DNA from 4 places in the Priestia sp. JSM ZJ58 genome. Region 1 is predicted to be linked to each of the others. Evidence: riboswitches for the same ligand, from Rfam matches in the RefSeq annotation. Region 1 holds a riboswitch; each other region holds the start of a gene.
The links. A riboswitch is a leader RNA that binds a small molecule or an ion and turns the genes downstream of it on or off. The one in region 1 is predicted to bind S-adenosylmethionine.

Region 2: another riboswitch for S-adenosylmethionine. It lies ahead of metE (5-methyltetrahydropteroyltriglutamate--homocysteine S-methyltransferase); the one in region 1 lies ahead of ACH6EI_RS18530 (hypothetical protein).
Region 3: another riboswitch for S-adenosylmethionine. It lies ahead of ACH6EI_RS21390 (phosphoadenylyl-sulfate reductase); the one in region 1 lies ahead of ACH6EI_RS18530 (hypothetical protein).
Region 4: another riboswitch for S-adenosylmethionine. It lies ahead of ACH6EI_RS21735 (methionine ABC transporter ATP-binding protein); the one in region 1 lies ahead of ACH6EI_RS18530 (hypothetical protein).

What each region holds. Positions count from the first base shown of each region.
Region 1 is NZ_JBISEM010000001.1:3,552,061-3,556,237, forward strand. Features, by position in the region: gene ACH6EI_RS18520 (VOC family protein) at 1-131, shown strand, start outside; gene ACH6EI_RS18525 (M20/M25/M40 family metallo-hydrolase) at 150-1,763, opposite strand; gene ACH6EI_RS18530 (hypothetical protein) at 2,230-2,472, opposite strand; SAM riboswitch class I at 2,541-2,642, opposite strand; gene ACH6EI_RS18535 (amidohydrolase) at 2,706-3,860, opposite strand; gene ACH6EI_RS18540 (GNAT family N-acetyltransferase) at 3,908-4,177, opposite strand, start outside.
Region 2 is NZ_JBISEM010000001.1:1,308,957-1,313,133, reverse strand. Features, by position in the region: gene ACH6EI_RS06775 (acetate uptake transporter) at 1-313, opposite strand, end outside; gene metE (5-methyltetrahydropteroyltriglutamate--homocysteine S-methyltransferase) at 456-2,750, opposite strand; cobalamin riboswitch at 2,901-3,089, opposite strand; SAM riboswitch class I at 3,169-3,279, opposite strand; gene ACH6EI_RS06765 (hypothetical protein) at 3,360-3,611, opposite strand; gene ACH6EI_RS06760 (hypothetical protein) at 3,870-4,040, opposite strand.
Region 3 is NZ_JBISEM010000002.1:6,827-11,003, reverse strand. Features, by position in the region: gene ACH6EI_RS21400 (VOC family protein) at 1-319, opposite strand, end outside; gene cdaS (sporulation-specific diadenylate cyclase CdaS) at 417-1,043, opposite strand; SAM riboswitch class I at 1,357-1,459, shown strand; gene ACH6EI_RS21390 (phosphoadenylyl-sulfate reductase) at 1,714-2,427, shown strand; gene ACH6EI_RS21385 (sulfate permease) at 2,447-3,526, shown strand; gene sat (sulfate adenylyltransferase) at 3,579-4,177, shown strand, end outside.
Region 4 is NZ_JBISEM010000002.1:65,914-70,090, reverse strand. Features, by position in the region: gene ACH6EI_RS21760 (arsenate reductase family protein) at 103-459, shown strand; gene gcvH (glycine cleavage system protein GcvH) at 595-978, shown strand; gene ACH6EI_RS21750 (YusG family protein) at 1,058-1,303, shown strand; gene ACH6EI_RS21745 (toprim domain-containing protein) at 1,485-1,835, shown strand; gene ACH6EI_RS21740 (thioredoxin family protein) at 1,850-2,149, shown strand; SAM riboswitch class I at 2,330-2,437, shown strand; gene ACH6EI_RS21735 (methionine ABC transporter ATP-binding protein) at 2,569-3,594, shown strand; gene ACH6EI_RS21730 (methionine ABC transporter permease) at 3,587-4,177, shown strand, end outside.

The sequences.
Region 1 (4,177 bases):
GCGGAACACAAGGTGTTGTCCACGATACATTAAAAAAAGTTGGAGAGCGTCCATTTTTGGTTGAATTGGATCACGCTCTAACACCGCAACAAATTACCGTACAAGGAGCTTCTTTTAAATTCAACAAATAAACATCCGCGGGCGGATGTTTATTTCTGTGCTTCTTTTATAGCTTGATAAATGAAGTGAGGCAAAATCTCAAAGGAATACTGAACGTCTAATCTTTCGGTCCATTGATGCGCATCTCTTCCCAGCGGTCCAATGTTCAGCACCGGCATCTTCAGCTCCTCTAGCTCTTCTAGCGGGATATGATATCCTTTATTCCATAGAGGCATATTGGCTACTAACGTGTTAAATGTATGAAGCGGGTGCTGCAGGCTGGCATAGCTTAAATCCGAAATTCCGCCAAAATAACTTTGTTCAACTAGCTCTACTTGGAATTGCTCTTTGGCAGCTGCCTGTACGTTTGACAAAATCCTTTGTACAAAGAGATCATCATGTGAACAAACGGCCGGATAAAAAGGCGGCGTAAAAAATAAGACTATCATCGGAGCTGCTTCTTTACATAAACCAGCTAAAGAGTTTACTAATTTAATGGTTTTATTTCTGTCATCATCTTCTTGTGCCAAAAGTGCTGCTTCCATTTCTTGCACATATTTTTCACCGTGCTGTTTGACTGCATGAGTATAAAGTTCTTCATACGTCCATACGTTCACGTCAAGGGATGAACCCTCCATTCCCGCAGCGTACTGCCTAGCAGCTTTATTATAATGTTTTTTTACATTCAAAGCCGCTTTGTCAGCCGATTTCAACAGCAGATCTGTTACTTCTTTAAGAGAGCGGTTTAACATAAATAAATTAAATAATACAACGGCAGAGTGCGGAACTTGAACGGAATACTCTTCTTTTAAATCTTTTTGTATCAGTACCGTAGGAGGTGGACTCGTTTCATCTCTTACTTTTTCGCAAAAATCAACGTTTAGTTCTATTTCTTTTGTTAAATAAGAAGCTAGTAAATTAGCATTTAAACCAGCTAGCGGTTCCCCTACATGAGTTTCTTTTCCATAACACAAAAAGCTTGGCATGATCTTGCCAATCGATCCTGAGTACACATAGTTCGTTTGATCACCAGGATAGCGGCTGAATACCGGTTCTGCATTTAGCATGAGAGAAAAATCCAGCTGATGTTTGCACGCAAGTTCTAAAAGAACAGGCACTGCTTTTCTCATTCCGAGCGAATTTACTTCTTCATCCGGTACCGACAGAAGCAGGATGTTTCCGTCAAACTCTCCGTTGCATGCTCGTTCAATCATACTGATATGCAGAGCAATACCTGCTTTCATGTCCATCGTTCCTCGGCCAAAAAGCCAGTCTCCTTTTATCATATCTTTTTGTACGTGCGCCGGAACTTGTTCCATATCATTATAAAAAGTACTCGTTAACGTATCAGCGTGAAAAGCATCCTTTTTCCACTGTCCATAATCTTGTACATCCACTACGTCGTAATGACTGATTAATACAACTGTTTTATTCGTATTTTTCCCTTCAACAAAAGCTGTGACAATCGATCGCCCGTCTCCTGTTGAATGAAGCTCAACTTGCTCGTTTTTTTGAAAGTAAGGCAGCTTCAATAAATACGACGCTATCGATTCAGCCATTTCCACTTCTGCCATCGTTCCTGTCACGCTAGGTATAGAAACCAATTCGCTTACAAGCTTCTTTAACTGTTCTTTTGTTTGATACAAAGATGTTTTGTTCGACATACCCTTCATCTCTTTCCTTTTTCTAAATTTTCCATCAAACAAAACGATTCGTCAATCCCTTTGACAGAGACCCTTTCATTCTATCCCTATGTATCATAGTATGCGCTTCCTTGACGCACATGATAAAAAAAGAGTGCGCGGCTAGGGCTAGCACCGCACACTCTTTTTTTTACTTTTCGTCATCTTCTAAAAAGTCTAGGATACGATCAATAAGCTGTTCGCTTCCTGCATCGTTTCCATGTTCAAGAGACATTTCCATTTCAATGCTCCTTTCATAAAATATTCTTGTTTTATAACATACCACAATTCATTTCGAATGTAACCTTTAATTTGTGTAAAAATTTCGACAATTTATGATTAATTTTAAAACCTAGTGAGTAATGATTATACCCACCAGATTCTTCAATTGTCAAAAAACATGCTTTCTATTTAAAAACACTTTAAAAATAGAGGCGCGAGCAGACTTCTATAAAAGACAGCCTACTCGCTCAAGCTTGGAACAGCATGATGAATAAATTTCTAGTTCATTTGCTTTTTGTACATCTTTAATATCTATGCCTACAGCATATGTACGAACATGGTTTTCGACCACAATTTCATAAAATGTTTCTAATTCACGATAAGCTACTTGATAATGCTTTCCTAATAATTTTACGGCTTCCTTTAATGCTTTCTCTCCTGTATGTGCTGCAACTGCTGTATGACTCATAAAACCCTCTCCTTTTAGAAAAATAAAAAAAACTCATTTTGCTTTGATGCAAAATGAGTTTTTCACCCGTTTTATCACCCAAAGCACATGCTTTGCTGGTAGGAGCACCTTACATTCGTAGGTTGCTGTGGAGTCAAAGAGCCAGATCTCTCGTCCACTCGTGATAACTTTTTTAATTTAAAATTTATTCTATCAAACAATTCCATCCGCGTAAATAGAGAAATAAAAATATTTTAATTTTTTTGGTAATGGAATGAATTCAAAAAGTCAAAGCTTAGATTAGCAAAATAAGAAGCTGCTACAAGTAATGCCTCTTCATTTAATGAAAAAGAAGGATGGTGCCATTCATATTCTCCAGCCGTACCCATCCATACAAAAAATCCTGGTACACGCTGCTGATATACGGCAAAATCTTCTCCTCCAGGCGATTGTTCAGCTTCTACGAATTGATAACTAAGATTCTCTGCAGCGTTAATAACCAATTTTTCCAGCGTATCATCATTGTTTACTACAGGAAGATACGGATACCATTTAACGTCTACTGAAGCCCCGAAAGCTGCTCCAATCCCTTCAGCAGATCGTTTCATAAGAGCCGGTATTTTTTCTCTCGCTTCTTCTTGAAAGGTACGCACCGTTCCTTCAAGCGTTACTTTGTCAGGAATGACGTTCCACGAGCTCCCTCCGTGGATTTGAGTTATGCTGACAACAACATTTTGAAATGGGCTGAGATTACGGCTGACAATGGTTTGTAAACTAGTAACAATTTGACCAGCAGCAGCAATCGGATCTACTGTTTTTTCTGGAATACCTGCGTGACCGCCTACTCCTTTGACGTCAATTTCAAAACGATCAACGCTTGCCATTAAAGGTCCCGATTTGACACCAATGGTTCCTACAGGAAGATTCGGTTTGTTATGCATCCCAAATATCGCTTCTACTCCTTCGAGCACACCTTTTTCAACGAGCATTTTTGCCCCAGAAGCCGTTTCTTCGGCCGGTTGAAAGATAAATCGAACCGTACCGCAAAGCTCCTGCTGACGCTCTTTGAGAAGAATGGCTGCTCCGATTATAGAAGCCGTATGAAAATCATGGCCGCATGCGTGCATAACACCGTTCACTTCAGAAGCAAATGGCAGATTGGTTTTTTCTTCAATTGGCAGCGCATCAATATCAGCTCGAATAGCGATAGTAGGTCCCGGCTTTCCTCCCACAATTTCCGCTACTGCTCCCACGTCTAAATGGAATGCATCCGCTATAGAAATATCGTAGTGCTTTAACCACTTTTTAATACGTTTAGTTGTTTCATATTCTTTCATTGAAAGCTCTGGAAACCGGTGCAGCTCACGGCGTATGTCTATTAGCGTATTTAGTAGTAATTGATCTGTCATATTTATCACTCTTTCACATTTCTTAATTTAGACCACTTCTCTATCTTTTACGACAAAGAGTGTACCTCATTGAATTTTTTATAAAGAAATACGGTCGTATAGCCTTGTGCAAGGTGCTTTTCTTTAGCTTGAACATATCCTTTTCGTTCATACATCTCAACTAACCAAGGATGTTCTTTTGCTGTTCCTAAAGACACACCTGGCGATTTAAACGTATTCTTTATTACCTCTTCCTCTACTAGATGCAGCAGCTTAGATCCAACGCCTTTCCTGGCAAACGACGGGTCCACTGCAAACCACCAAAAGTGCGGAACAGC
Region 2 (4,177 bases), 2.2 Mb from region 1:
CTTCTTTTGCGAGCGCTTCCCCAAATGCGCCAAGCTGAATAAGCCATGTCATAGCTACACCTAGCCAAAATAAACCGAAGGCACCAAAAGCAGTTGCGCCGAAGGTATTATTATGTTTGAAATCTTGCATAGACGCAATTAGCTGTCCTATCCCGCCTAAAAAAATTGCCCATGGCAATACCAATGAAACACCATCGGTTACCCCAAGCTTTTGAAACGATGCAACAAGTGTCACCATGGCAAGTCCGAATAGGCCTAGCGCTGATGGATCCGCTGTTACAATTTTAACGTGCTGCGTGCTGTTGTTACTCATGTTGTACCTCCCTGATTTTAAAAACACCTTTAAAAAGATACAAAAATCTACGGGAAGTGTCAATGGATATTTTTGGCCTTTAAAAAACCTATAAGACCAAGCAGTGTAGCGTTTACAGTGCTTGGTCTTTACTTTCTTGTTATTAAACGTTTTGTAATAAATTTTGTCTTGTTTGTTTTGCAGACTCAACCATCACTTTTACAGCTTCAACCGTCTCGCTGATTCCTCTTGTTTTAAGGCCGCAGTCGGGATTAATCCAAAACAGTGCAGGGTCAAGCACCTTCAGAGCTCGGTCAATGTTTCGTGTCAGCTCTTCAAGCTTCGGTACGCGCGGACTGTGGATATCATATACGCCAAGTCCAATTCCCTGGTTATACGTATGTTTTTCAAACGCATAAATTAATTCACCGTGGCTTTTGGACGTTTCAATGGAAATCACGTCGGCATCAAGCGCTTTGATCGCATCAATAATCTCTTCGAACTCTGAATAGCACATATGCGTGTGAATTTGCGTCTCGTTTTGCACCGATACCGTGGCTAGTTTGAACGCATACACCGCCGCGTTCAAGTAGCTTTCCCAGTTTTCTCGTTTTAACGGCAGTCCTTCACGCAGCGCCGGTTCATCTACTTGAATCATTGAGATGCCCTGACTTTCAAGTGCTTCCACTTCTTTTCTAAGAGCAAGCGCAATTTGATTGGCCACGTCGTAGCGTGAGATATCATCACGTACAAACGACCAGTTTAAAATTGTAATTGGCCCCGTCAGCATTCCTTTAACAGGCTTATTGGTTAGAGACTGTGCGTAGACCGTTTCTTTGATTGTCATCGCCTGCTCGTACGAGACATCTCCGTAAATAAGCGGCGGCTTCACGCAGCGAGAACCGTATGATTGCACCCAGCCAAACTTCGTAAACTGAAAACCTCCTAATTTTTCACCGAAGTATTCAACCATGTCCGTGCGCTCAAACTCTCCGTGCACAAGGACATCTAAGCCGATGTTTTCTTGAATTTCAATCCATTTTTTGATTTCAGCGTTAATGTACGCTTCATATGCTTCATCGCTTAACTCTCCTTTACGCCACTTCAGACGCTCTTTTCGCACTTCTTTTGTTTGCGGAAAGCTTCCAATTGTTGTCGTTGGAAGAAGCGGCAGTTGAAATGCTTCTTGCTGAACGCGTTGACGTACGTCAAACGGCGCTTGGCGCTCCGCTTTATAGCTGTGCAGCTGCTTCAGCTCTTTTTGAACGTCTTGATGGTTTCGAAAAGATGATCCATTTAATGCTTGAATCGCTTGTTTGCTTACACTTATTTCTTTTTCAATTGCTTCTTTTCCTTGCTGCACCGCTTTTGTTAAAAGCGTGATTTCCTTCAGCTTTTCATCTGCAAAAGACAGCGCGTTTTTTAGAATTGGCTCAATGGTTTTTTCGCTTTTCACCGTGACAGGAACATGTAATAAACTTGATGAAGGCTGCAGAATCAAACGGTCTTTTGATACAGCTTCTTCAATTTCACTGATTGTTAAAAGCTGTTCGTCCAAGTTTTCACGCCAAATGTTTCGTCCGTCAATCACTCCTGCTGCCAGCACTTTATCAGTTGGAAAACCATATTTATTAAGCGCCGTGAGATTTTCGCCTCGGTCATGTACAAAATCCAATCCAATTCCGTGAACAGGAAGAGCAACTACTTCTTTATAGTAATCTACGCTGTCAAAGTACGTCTGCAAAATGACTTTTACATTCGGTGCCGCTTTTTTCAAAGCTTCATAGACTTCTTTATACAGTGCCAGGTCTTCTTTTGATAGCGTTGTAGCTAAAATCGGCTCATCTATTTGTACCCACTCGACCCCTTCTGCCTCCAGCTCCGCTAAGATTGTTGCATAAAGAGGAACAAACTGTTCAACTACTTTTTTAAACTCACTTTTTTTATATCCTTTTGACAGCTTCACAAATGTTACTGGACCTAAAATAACGGGTTTGCCTTTGATATTCAGCTTTTGTTTTGCTTCTTTGTAAAATTGAAGCGGACGATTTTCTACAAGGGCAGGCGTACATTCGTCAAGCTCTGGTACGATATAGTGATAATTTGTGTTAAACCATTTTGTCATCGTAGAGGCTACCGCACCTTTTGTTCCTCGGGCGATGTCAAAATACGTTTCAAGGGATACCGGGCCTCCGTTATATTCAAAGCGCTTTGGCACCAAACCAAACATAGCGGCTGTATCTAACACGTGATCGTATAAGCTAAAATCGCCGACTGGAATTAATTCAATTCCTGCGTCACGCTGTTTTTTCAGATGCCCAAGACGAAGAGCTTCAATTTCCTGAAGAAAGATATCTTTCTCTATCTTTCCTGCCCAAAACTGCTCAAGCGCTTTTTTCCATTCTCGTTTTTCACCAATTCTTGGATAACCTACATTTGAACTTTTTACACTGCTCATTTTTTCCACTCCCTATATATTTTTTTATCGCTAAACTAAAAAATCTCCCTTTTCGAAATGAAAAGAGAGATGATACGCATACTTAACTAAAGTTGAGATAGCCTGTTTTTCTCAACACGTATTCCTCACTCCTCTCTATATCCCGTAGAGCTTAAGTGCATACAACAGGCAGGTCTCCTGACTTAGGTTCATCGCTTCCTATCCCTTCCCATTTCAACATGAAACAGTGGTTAATAAGTTGCTCCCCATTACAGTGGCGGGACCGCGCCGGCTTTTCACCGGTCTTCCCTTTTAAGCTGCGTACATTCGTTACACAGCACCTGATGCATTTCTATGAAATTGTTCATTCAAAACATATTCACATAAAATAAAAAGCCTCTCTATCATGAATAGAGAGGCATAGTATCTATGAAATCCTCTCTTATTTTTCAAAGCTGTACGCTTTGCAGGATGTAGCACCTTTTTAACAAGATTGTTAAATGGTTGCCGGGCTTCACAGGGCCAGTCCCTCCGCCTCTCTCAATAAGAGTTTTAATTGTTTATAATATTTTGAATGTAGAGTCATCTTAACACCTTACATTTATGTTGTCAAAAGAAATTTCAAAAAAATTAGTTTTCAGGAGGCGTTGACGCTAATTTTTGCCTTAATAATTTGTAATCATCTTTTCGATGTGTTTCGATCAAGTCTTTTGCTCCTTGATGATACCCTGAAGAATAGATGTACTCTACCGCCGTTTCGATAAGCATTCTCTTTTCTTCCGCACATTCTCGGTCCATTAGGGGGAACAGTCTACCTAAAAGGTCATTTAAATCTTCCTTAATAAAACGATTGAGTCCTTCTTGCATCTTTTCGTTTGCCATGATAGCTCCTCCATTTGCTGTGTATGTTTTAAGCCTCTATAAACACGCATTTCACTGTGAATGTTAAGATAAAGTTAAGTCATTAAACAGTATATCAAGTGAATGTTTTTCTTCAATTACATATGTAATACAAATATATGACAAATATAGAGAATATATCATCATTCATTATCTATTATAACGTTTGACTGAGCCTTCTGCTACAAGGTTTCGTACGGTTTTCCAAAAGAGGTTGAGACATAACCAAGTGAATCCAATCTAAAGGCAAATGGGATACATGAGCTGAATCGCTTGTGACACCGCAGTTGATTTCCGTACAAGACTTCGCTTTCCGCGGGCGGTCGCTGAGCCTCCTCGTCGCATACGCTCCTGTGGGGTCTCACGTGTTCCGCTTTTCCCGCAGGAGTCTTCGTCTTGTCCTCCAATCACCTGCTAGAAAGACCTATACACATGAAATCTACGTTTACCCTAATAAAAAAATGAACCACTAATCAAGATGCTTGATTAGTGGTTCATTTTTCATTTCGCCTAAAACCCTTTTGTCCCAGCCTCTTTTTTTTGAACCT
Region 3 (4,177 bases), on a different contig from region 1:
CTCCATTTGGCAAAGTTACAATGTTTTCTTCCACAAATGAAACGCCTGCTGATTTTAAACGCTCAAACTCCTCTTCAATTCCATCTACTGCCAGCGCAAAATGATGAACTTTACCTTCATTAGGTAAGCTTGAGTTATACCCTTGAATTAACTCTACGATTACATTGCCTTCTAAACCTAGAAAAGCTAGCTTCAAAGACGGATCGGTATGTGGTAGTGTTTCGATGAGCTCTAATCCCACCTTTTGTGTATAGAACTCAATAGATTTTTCTATATCCTTTACTTGAACGCCTACATGTTCAAATTTTAAAATTGCCATATGCATCACCCGTATCTATAGTATGTAAAAACTATGAAATATATTAAAGAGAAAGGATATAGAAGTCAAGATAGGGCTGCTTATTAGGAAAGGGCTCTTAAATCATATTTTTGCTGGAGTGAATAGGGTAGAGGCTTCCATCAAGCGCAAACGAAATTTTGCCTGTTTCTTCAGATACAACTAAAATTAATGCATCCGATTTTTCTGACATTCCAATGGCTGCACGGTGACGTGTTCCCAATTTTTTGTTCGTTGAAATAATAGACGAGAGAGGTAAAACATTAGCAGCCGAAATAAGCTGATTATTTCTAATTAGGACAGCTCCGTCATGTAAGGGTGTCCCTGGATAGAACAGTGTCTCAACTAGCGTAGCGCTGACAGGAGCTTGAATAGGCATTCCTTTTTGAATAAGAGGATCAACATTTTGTTCCCGTTCAATGACAATTAAAGCGCCGTGACGTTTCTCAGAGAGGTTATGAATAGCTAGGGACAGAGCAGCGTATTCAAATGTATAAGGCGATAAGTAATGACGCAAGTAATAAGAGGCGGCCGTAGCTTGAACATCTTGAAATAACCTTCTCATCTCCTCAAAATCACATAGGATACAATGATCACTCGTGTCTAAATGTTTAATTAAATTAGAGGCTTCAGTTGAAATCTGCTGTAAATATGTTCGTACATTATTTTTAATTGTATCGTCTAATTGAAAGGGTTGTCTCTCCATCTTATATAGCTCCTATCTGTCAGTCAGTGTTATCTGTAATGTGTGCTAATGTGGGTGAATTATCCGTAAAGCTTATAAATCCGCTATTAATTTTATAGAGAGATTTTGCGTTTTATTTAGCAAGAGAACATCAAAAGTTGGAGAAAAAAGAAAGCGTTTTATAAACTGATATGTTCACATTTGGGTTAAATTTACATATGTTGTTTTAAATAAAAGTATAGATATTTCTGTGAATTTAAAGTATAGTTTTCTTATCGGATATATGATTTTTAATGTTGACAAATATTCTAAATATGCTAAAATTTTTAAAAAATGCTTATCAAGAGTGGTGGAGGGATCTGGCCCGCTGAACCCCGGCAACCTGCTTAGCAAGGTGCTAATTCCAGCAAAGTGTGTATCATTTTGAAAGATAAGGTGAAAATTTATTGCCTACCCAGTCTTTCAATACGGAAGACTTTTTATTTTGATATAGCGCAAGCGATAATTTGAGAAGGGAAACCAATGACTGTAAACCCCGACTTAAAACAAATTTTTGAACACGCCGAAGTAAAGTAAGAATTAAATAGTTTCGCTGACTAGACACACTAGAGGCGGTTTTATCCAATTCTAGTGGGTAAAACCGTCTTTTTTTATTGGATAACGCGGATAACTAAGAATTGGAGTGGAGAAAATGGCAGACTTATATACGTACGAAAACTGGAGCGATACATTTCCAGAGTTCGACAGTAAAGATGAAACAAAAGGAGCCCTTTCAGCATTGCAGTGGGCGTATGATACCTACGGAGATTCAATTATTTATGCGTCAAGCTTTGGGATCGAAGGAATCGTGTTAATTGATTTAATTTCAAAAGTGAAAAAAGACGCTGAAATTGTCTTTTTAGATACAGGCGTTCATTTTAAAGAAACATATGAAGTGATTGATGCAATTAAAGAACGCTTCCCTGATTTACGTATTCATATGAAAAAGCCGGATTTAACTCTTGCAGAACAAGCTGAAAAACATGGAGATGAGCTTTGGAAGAGTCAGCCTAACTTATGCTGTCAAATTCGAAAAATCATTCCGCTAAGAGAATCCCTTGCTCCTTATGATGCGTGGATTTCTGGTTTGAGACGCGAGCAGTCTGAGTCTCGTGCCAACACGAATTATTTTAATAAAGATGAGAAATTCAAGAAGGTGAAAGTTTGTCCGTTAATTCATTGGTCATGGAAAGAAATTTGGCGCTATGTGTATAAGCATGATTTGCCGTACAACAAACTTCATGATCAAGGCTACCCAAGTATCGGCTGTGAGCCCTGTACCGCACCTGCCTATAATGTAGACGATTTACGTTCAGGAAGATGGGCAGGTACACAAAAAGTTGAGTGCGGATTACACGAATCTTAAATACGAAAGAGCTGAATAAATGATGCTTTTATATGTTGCCTTTATCATTGCGCTTTTTTTTGCAATGAATATTGGGGCAAGCGGTGCAGCAGCTGCTATGGGCGTTTCATACGGCTCCGGTGCAATTAAAAAGCGAAGAGTGGCCCTGTTCATCTGTGCTGTAGGAATTGTGCTCGGAGCTGTTACCGGAGGCGGTGAGGTGGTAAAAACCATCAGTTCAGGTATCATACCTGAAAAACTGCTGTCAGTAGAATTAGTTATTATCATTCTGGCTGCTGCAACGCTGTCACTCTTTTTCGCGAATTTGATTGGTATCCCTCTATCAACAAGTGAAGTAACAGTTGGCTCAGTTGTTGGAGTAGGAGTAGCTTATCAATCTCTGTATGTAGAAAAACTTTTAATTGTCATGTCTTTTTGGATTATTGTTCCGCTAGTTTCATTTGTCATTGCTTTTTTGATTGGGAAAGTGATAAAACGCAGAGCGCATAAAAAAGAAGCAGAGGGAAAGTGGAAAAGAGTTTTAACGATTTTAGTTATAGCGACGGGATTCTTTGAAGCCTTCTCAGCTGGAATGAATAATGTGGCAAATGCTGTCGGTCCTCTAGTAGGAGCTGGGTTAATGGATGCTACAACGGGTGTCATAGCAGGAGGATTGGCGGTGGCACTCGGAGCTCTTTTACTAGGAGGCCGAGTTATTGAAACAAACGGAAAAAAAATTACTCGCTATTCTGTAGGGGAAGGCTGCATTATTTCAGGTACTGGTGCTTCTCTTGTTACAGCAGCTTCACTGTTTGGTTTGCCAGTACCGCTTACACAGGTCACTACGTCTTCTATTATTGGGATAGGCGCAGCGAAAACGGGATTTACGAAAGAACAGCGCGAAGTGGTCATTCAAATGTTAAAGGTTTGGGTGGTATCCCCTGTATTTTCACTCGTAATCTCATATGTTCTTGTGAAATTAGTACTTGAAAGCGACTTATATTCATTTGTGGTGCTAGCTAGTGGCTGCATTGCCACAGCAGGTGTTCTAAGCTTAGCTAGAACGACTAGAAGAAAAAGAGCAAGCTTGCAGTCGGAAAAAGAAAAAATGACTGCGTGATTCAATTGCTTTTTATTATATTGTGTTAATTACTTAAGGAGGATTTTACAAAATGACAACAATTCAAGCACACGGTGGAGAATTAATTAATTTATATCAACCAACATATGACTACACTTCACTAACAAAAGAAATTGAAGTAGACAACATGGCTCTAAGTGATTTAGAACTAATTGGGATTGGTGCTTACAGCCCAATTACGGGGTTTTTAGGAGAAAAAGATTATCAATCAGTTGTTGAAAATATGCGTCTAGCAGATGGAACTGTATGGAGTATTCCTATTACTCTTCCCGTAACAGAAGAGCAGGCTAAAGAATTAAACATTGGCGACAAAGTAAAACTAGTTCAAAGCGGTGTGACATATGGTGTTTTAGAAGTTTCTGAAGTATATACGCCAAATAAAGAAAAAGAAGCGGAAAATGTGTACCGCACAGCAGAACTTGCCCACCCTGGTGTGAAGAAAATGATGGAACGCCCAAATGTATATGTAGCAGGTCCAATCGTACTTGTAGAACGTACACCTAAAACGCGTTTTGAAAAGTATTACCTAGATCCAACTGAAACAAGAGCAGCATTTGAAGAGCGCGGTTGGAAAACGGTTGTTGGATTCCAAACTCGTAACCCTGTTCACCGTGCGCATGAGTATATTCA
Region 4 (4,177 bases), on a different contig from region 1:
CGTTTTGCGAGCTCCTTTTTGTTTAAGAAGCCTCTATCTAGGTAAATGATAAAGGATGTGTTAAAATACGAAAAAAGCTTAAAATAAAGGGTGGTTGACGAAATGTCATTATTTTTTTATTCATATCCAAAGTGCGGTACGTGCCGAAAAGCAAAGAAGTGGCTCGATGATAACGGAGTAGCATATGAAGAAATTCATATTGTAGAAAATCCGCCAACAAAAGAGCAGCTGCAAGCTTACTATCAGAACAGCGGCCTAGAATTAAAAAAATTCTTTAATACAAGCGGTAAAAAATATCGCGAGTTAGGTCTTAAAGATAAAGTAAGCAGTGCGAGTGAAGACGAACTTCTGTCTATTCTTGCTTCAGATGGCATGTTAATTAAGCGTCCGCTGCTAGCAGATGGACAAAAAGTAACGCTTGGTTTCAAAGAAGAGCAGTTTGAGGACGTGTGGAAGTAAGTTTTCAAATAGAAAATTTTTACCTTTTACGTTACACTGTTAATAGGAAGTTATTTTAGGTTGTAGAAAGTGTTCTCCACGTTGAAGGCGCTTTTTATATAAACAAATTACGATACATATTTTGGAGGGATTAAGATGAGTACACCAAAAGATTTGCGTTATTCTGAAGAGCATGAATGGGTAAAAACAGAAGGAGACGTTGTCCGCGTAGGTATTACACATTTCGCTCAAGCTGAGCTTGGAGACATCGTATTCGTTGAATTGCCAGAAGTAGGAGCAACAGTAGAAGCTGACGAGCCGTTTGGTAGCGTTGAATCAGTAAAAACAGTTTCTGAGCTTTACGCACCAATTAGCGGTGAAGTTGTAGCAGTAAACGACAACTTAGGCGATAGTCCTGAACTTGTTAATGAATCTCCATACGAAGAAGCATGGATGATTACAATCAAACCATCTGATGCTTCTCAAGTAGACAAGCTGATGACAGCAGAGCAATACGAAGAAATGACAAACGAAGGATAATACTCCTCCATAAATTGTCTTTATGAAAAGTTTTTGACTGGACACTCTATTAGTAAACAAGCTAAAGGAGTGTCTTTTTATGTTTGAAAAACAAAAAATGGACGTTACAGATCGCGTTACAGCTAAATTTCATGACGGCGGTATGAAATTATATGTTGATAAGCAGCCAATTGGTGAAGTTAGTTATGGGACAAGCGGCAATGAATACCGCTTTGAAGAAGGATATTCGCAAGAAAATAATAAGTTCTATCAATATGCGGACGTACAAAAACAAGGTGAAACGCAAAAATATACAGACTGCGACGAAGAAGCAGGATGGTGCTAAACAGTGGCAACTGCCGCTGTTTTTCTTGTTTTATGGAAATAATATGGCCTAAACTGCCTTTTAAAAGAGTTCTTTCTTGCAAATTTCTTTTAAAAAACAGGTGAACTGTGATACATTAACGAATATTGTATAGCATAAAGAAATGATGTTACTATACAACTGACGATTATGGGTGATGAAAATGGGGCTAATTGAAATTGAAAAAGTAATTATTGTCGAAGGAAAGTCAGATAAAAAGCGTATTCAAGATATCATTCGAGAACCAATTGAAATTATTTGTACAAACGGTACGATTAGTTTATCAAAGCTGGATGAAATTATTGACTGTACGTTTAACAAAGAGGTATACATACTCGTTGACTCTGATGATTCAGGGAATAAGCTGAGAAAACAATTTAAACGAGAGCTTCCGGAAGCAGAGCATCTATATATTGATAAAATGTACCGAGAAGTTGCTGCCGCCCCTAGACATCACATAGCAACAGTATTGCTGAGTGCCAATATCGATGTTAATGCAGAATTTTTAACATAAAAGGAATGAGCAACATGCAAGAATGGAGCGAAAAACAGCTGGATGATCAGTTAAAAGAAGGAGAAAGAGCCTTTATCTTTTTCCATACGCCTTTTTGCGGGACATGTCAGCTGGCAAAAAAAATGTTAACCGTGGCAGAAGCGATGCTGCCGGATGTAACCATCGGAATGAGCAATTTAAATTATATGCCTTCAAAAGCAGAATTATTTTCTATTGAAAGCGTACCTTGTTTGATTGAAGTGGAAAATGGTGAAATGGTAAAAAAACTCTACGCGTTTCATTCCATCGAGCACGTACTCGAGGAGCTTCGATAATCAAACGTTTGTTTAAAATGAAGAAGTGGAAAGAGAGCGAACCGTTGGGGCTGTTGAAATCTTGGGATATTATCCCAAGAACAAAATCTGTTGACAGCCTATCTGACACATGCTAAAATCACACTCATGAATGTTCATAAATGAATGAATATTTCCCAAAAACAAAATAATTGTTGCGAACTCTTATCAAGAGAGGTGGAGGGACTGAGCCCTGTGAAACCCGGCAACCGTCAGACTAACTGAAATGGTGCCAATTCCTGCAAAGCTATGCGCTTTGAAAGATGAGAGAAAGGATTAAATATCGAGCCTTTCTGTCATGCGCAGAGAGGCTTTTTTAATAGGGAAAATTGTTTTACGGCTTTTTCATCCTATAGGGCAACCTAACATAATTAAGTTTTTATTAAAGAAGGTGAAGAAATATGATTACATTAACAGACGTTACAAAAATTTATCAGGCCAAAAGCGGTCAAGTAACAGCTGTTGATAATGTGAATCTAACCGTTAACCAAGGTGAAATTTACGGAATTATTGGTTATAGCGGAGCGGGGAAAAGTTCTTTGATTCGCTTGCTAAACGGATTAGAAACACCAACGACAGGAACGGTCGAAGTAGCAGGTAATGATATTGGAAAAATTAAAGGCGGAAAACTCAGAAAAGCTAGACAAGAAATTAGTATGGTATTTCAGCACTTTAATATCTTGTGGTCGCGTACGGTACGAGAAAATATTGCCTTTCCGTTAGAAATAGCAGGGATTTCAAAAGAAAAAAGAATGAAACGAGTAGACGAACTTATTAAGCTAGTCGGGCTTGAAGGGCGTGAAGATGCTTATCCATCACAGCTTAGCGGGGGACAAAAGCAGCGTGTTGGGATTGCTCGAGCCCTAGCGAACAATCCAAAAGTATTGCTTTGTGATGAAGCAACATCAGCGCTTGATCCTCAAACGACAGATTCTATTTTAGATCTGTTAGTAGATATTAATGAGAAGCTAGGGTTAACCATTGTATTGATTACTCATGAAATGCACGTCATTCGTAAAATTTGTCATCGAGTAGCCGTTATGGAAAATGGGGCAGTAGTAGAAGAAGGACAAGTGCTAGAAGTATTCAGAAAACCTAAGCAGCCGATTACAAAACGATTCGTTCAACAGATTTCTGAACCAGAGGAAACGTTTGAAACGATTGAACAAGTAAAAGAGCTGTATCCAAGCGGGCAAATTATTCAGCTGACGTTTGTTGGCGGAAAAGCAGAGCAACCGCTCATTACAACGATTTTAAAACAGTTTGATGTAACGATTAATATTTTGCAAGGAAAGATTTCTCATACACAAACAGGTTCATACGGGACGTTGTTCGTTCATTTAGACGGAGAATTAACAGAAGTTGAAAAAGTCATTGCATACATTCATGAGCAGCAGGTAGAAGTGGAGGTAATGACAAATGCTTGAGAAACTATTTCCAAACGTTATTTTAGATGATTTTATTCAAGCGACAAATGAAACACTATATATGACGGCTATTTCAGTTGTAGCCACATTTGTTCTAGGTATTTTATTGGGCTTGCTTTTATTTTTAACGTCCAAAGGACAGCTTTGGCAAAACAAACCTTTATATGCCATTGTGTCGGCGGTTGTAAATATCTTTCGTTCCATTCCATTCATTATTTTAATTGTTTTACTGATTCCATTTACCAAAGCATTGGTAGGAAGTATTTTAGGCGCTAATGCAGCGTTACCGGCTTTAATTGTTGGAGCAGCACCATTTTATGCGCGTCTTGTAGAAATTGGTCTGCGTGAAATTGATAAAGGTGTTATTGAAGCTGCTAAATCAATGGGAGCCACAACAAGCACTATTATCTTTAAAGTGCTGTTACCTGAATCGCTGCCAGCTTTGATTTCCGGTTTGACAGTAACAACCATTGCGTTAGTCGGCTATACGGCAATGGCGGGTGTGATTGGAGCTGGAGGTCTTGGAAACCTTGCATATTTAGAAGGATTCCAGCGCAGTCATAATGACGTAACGCTAGCCGCT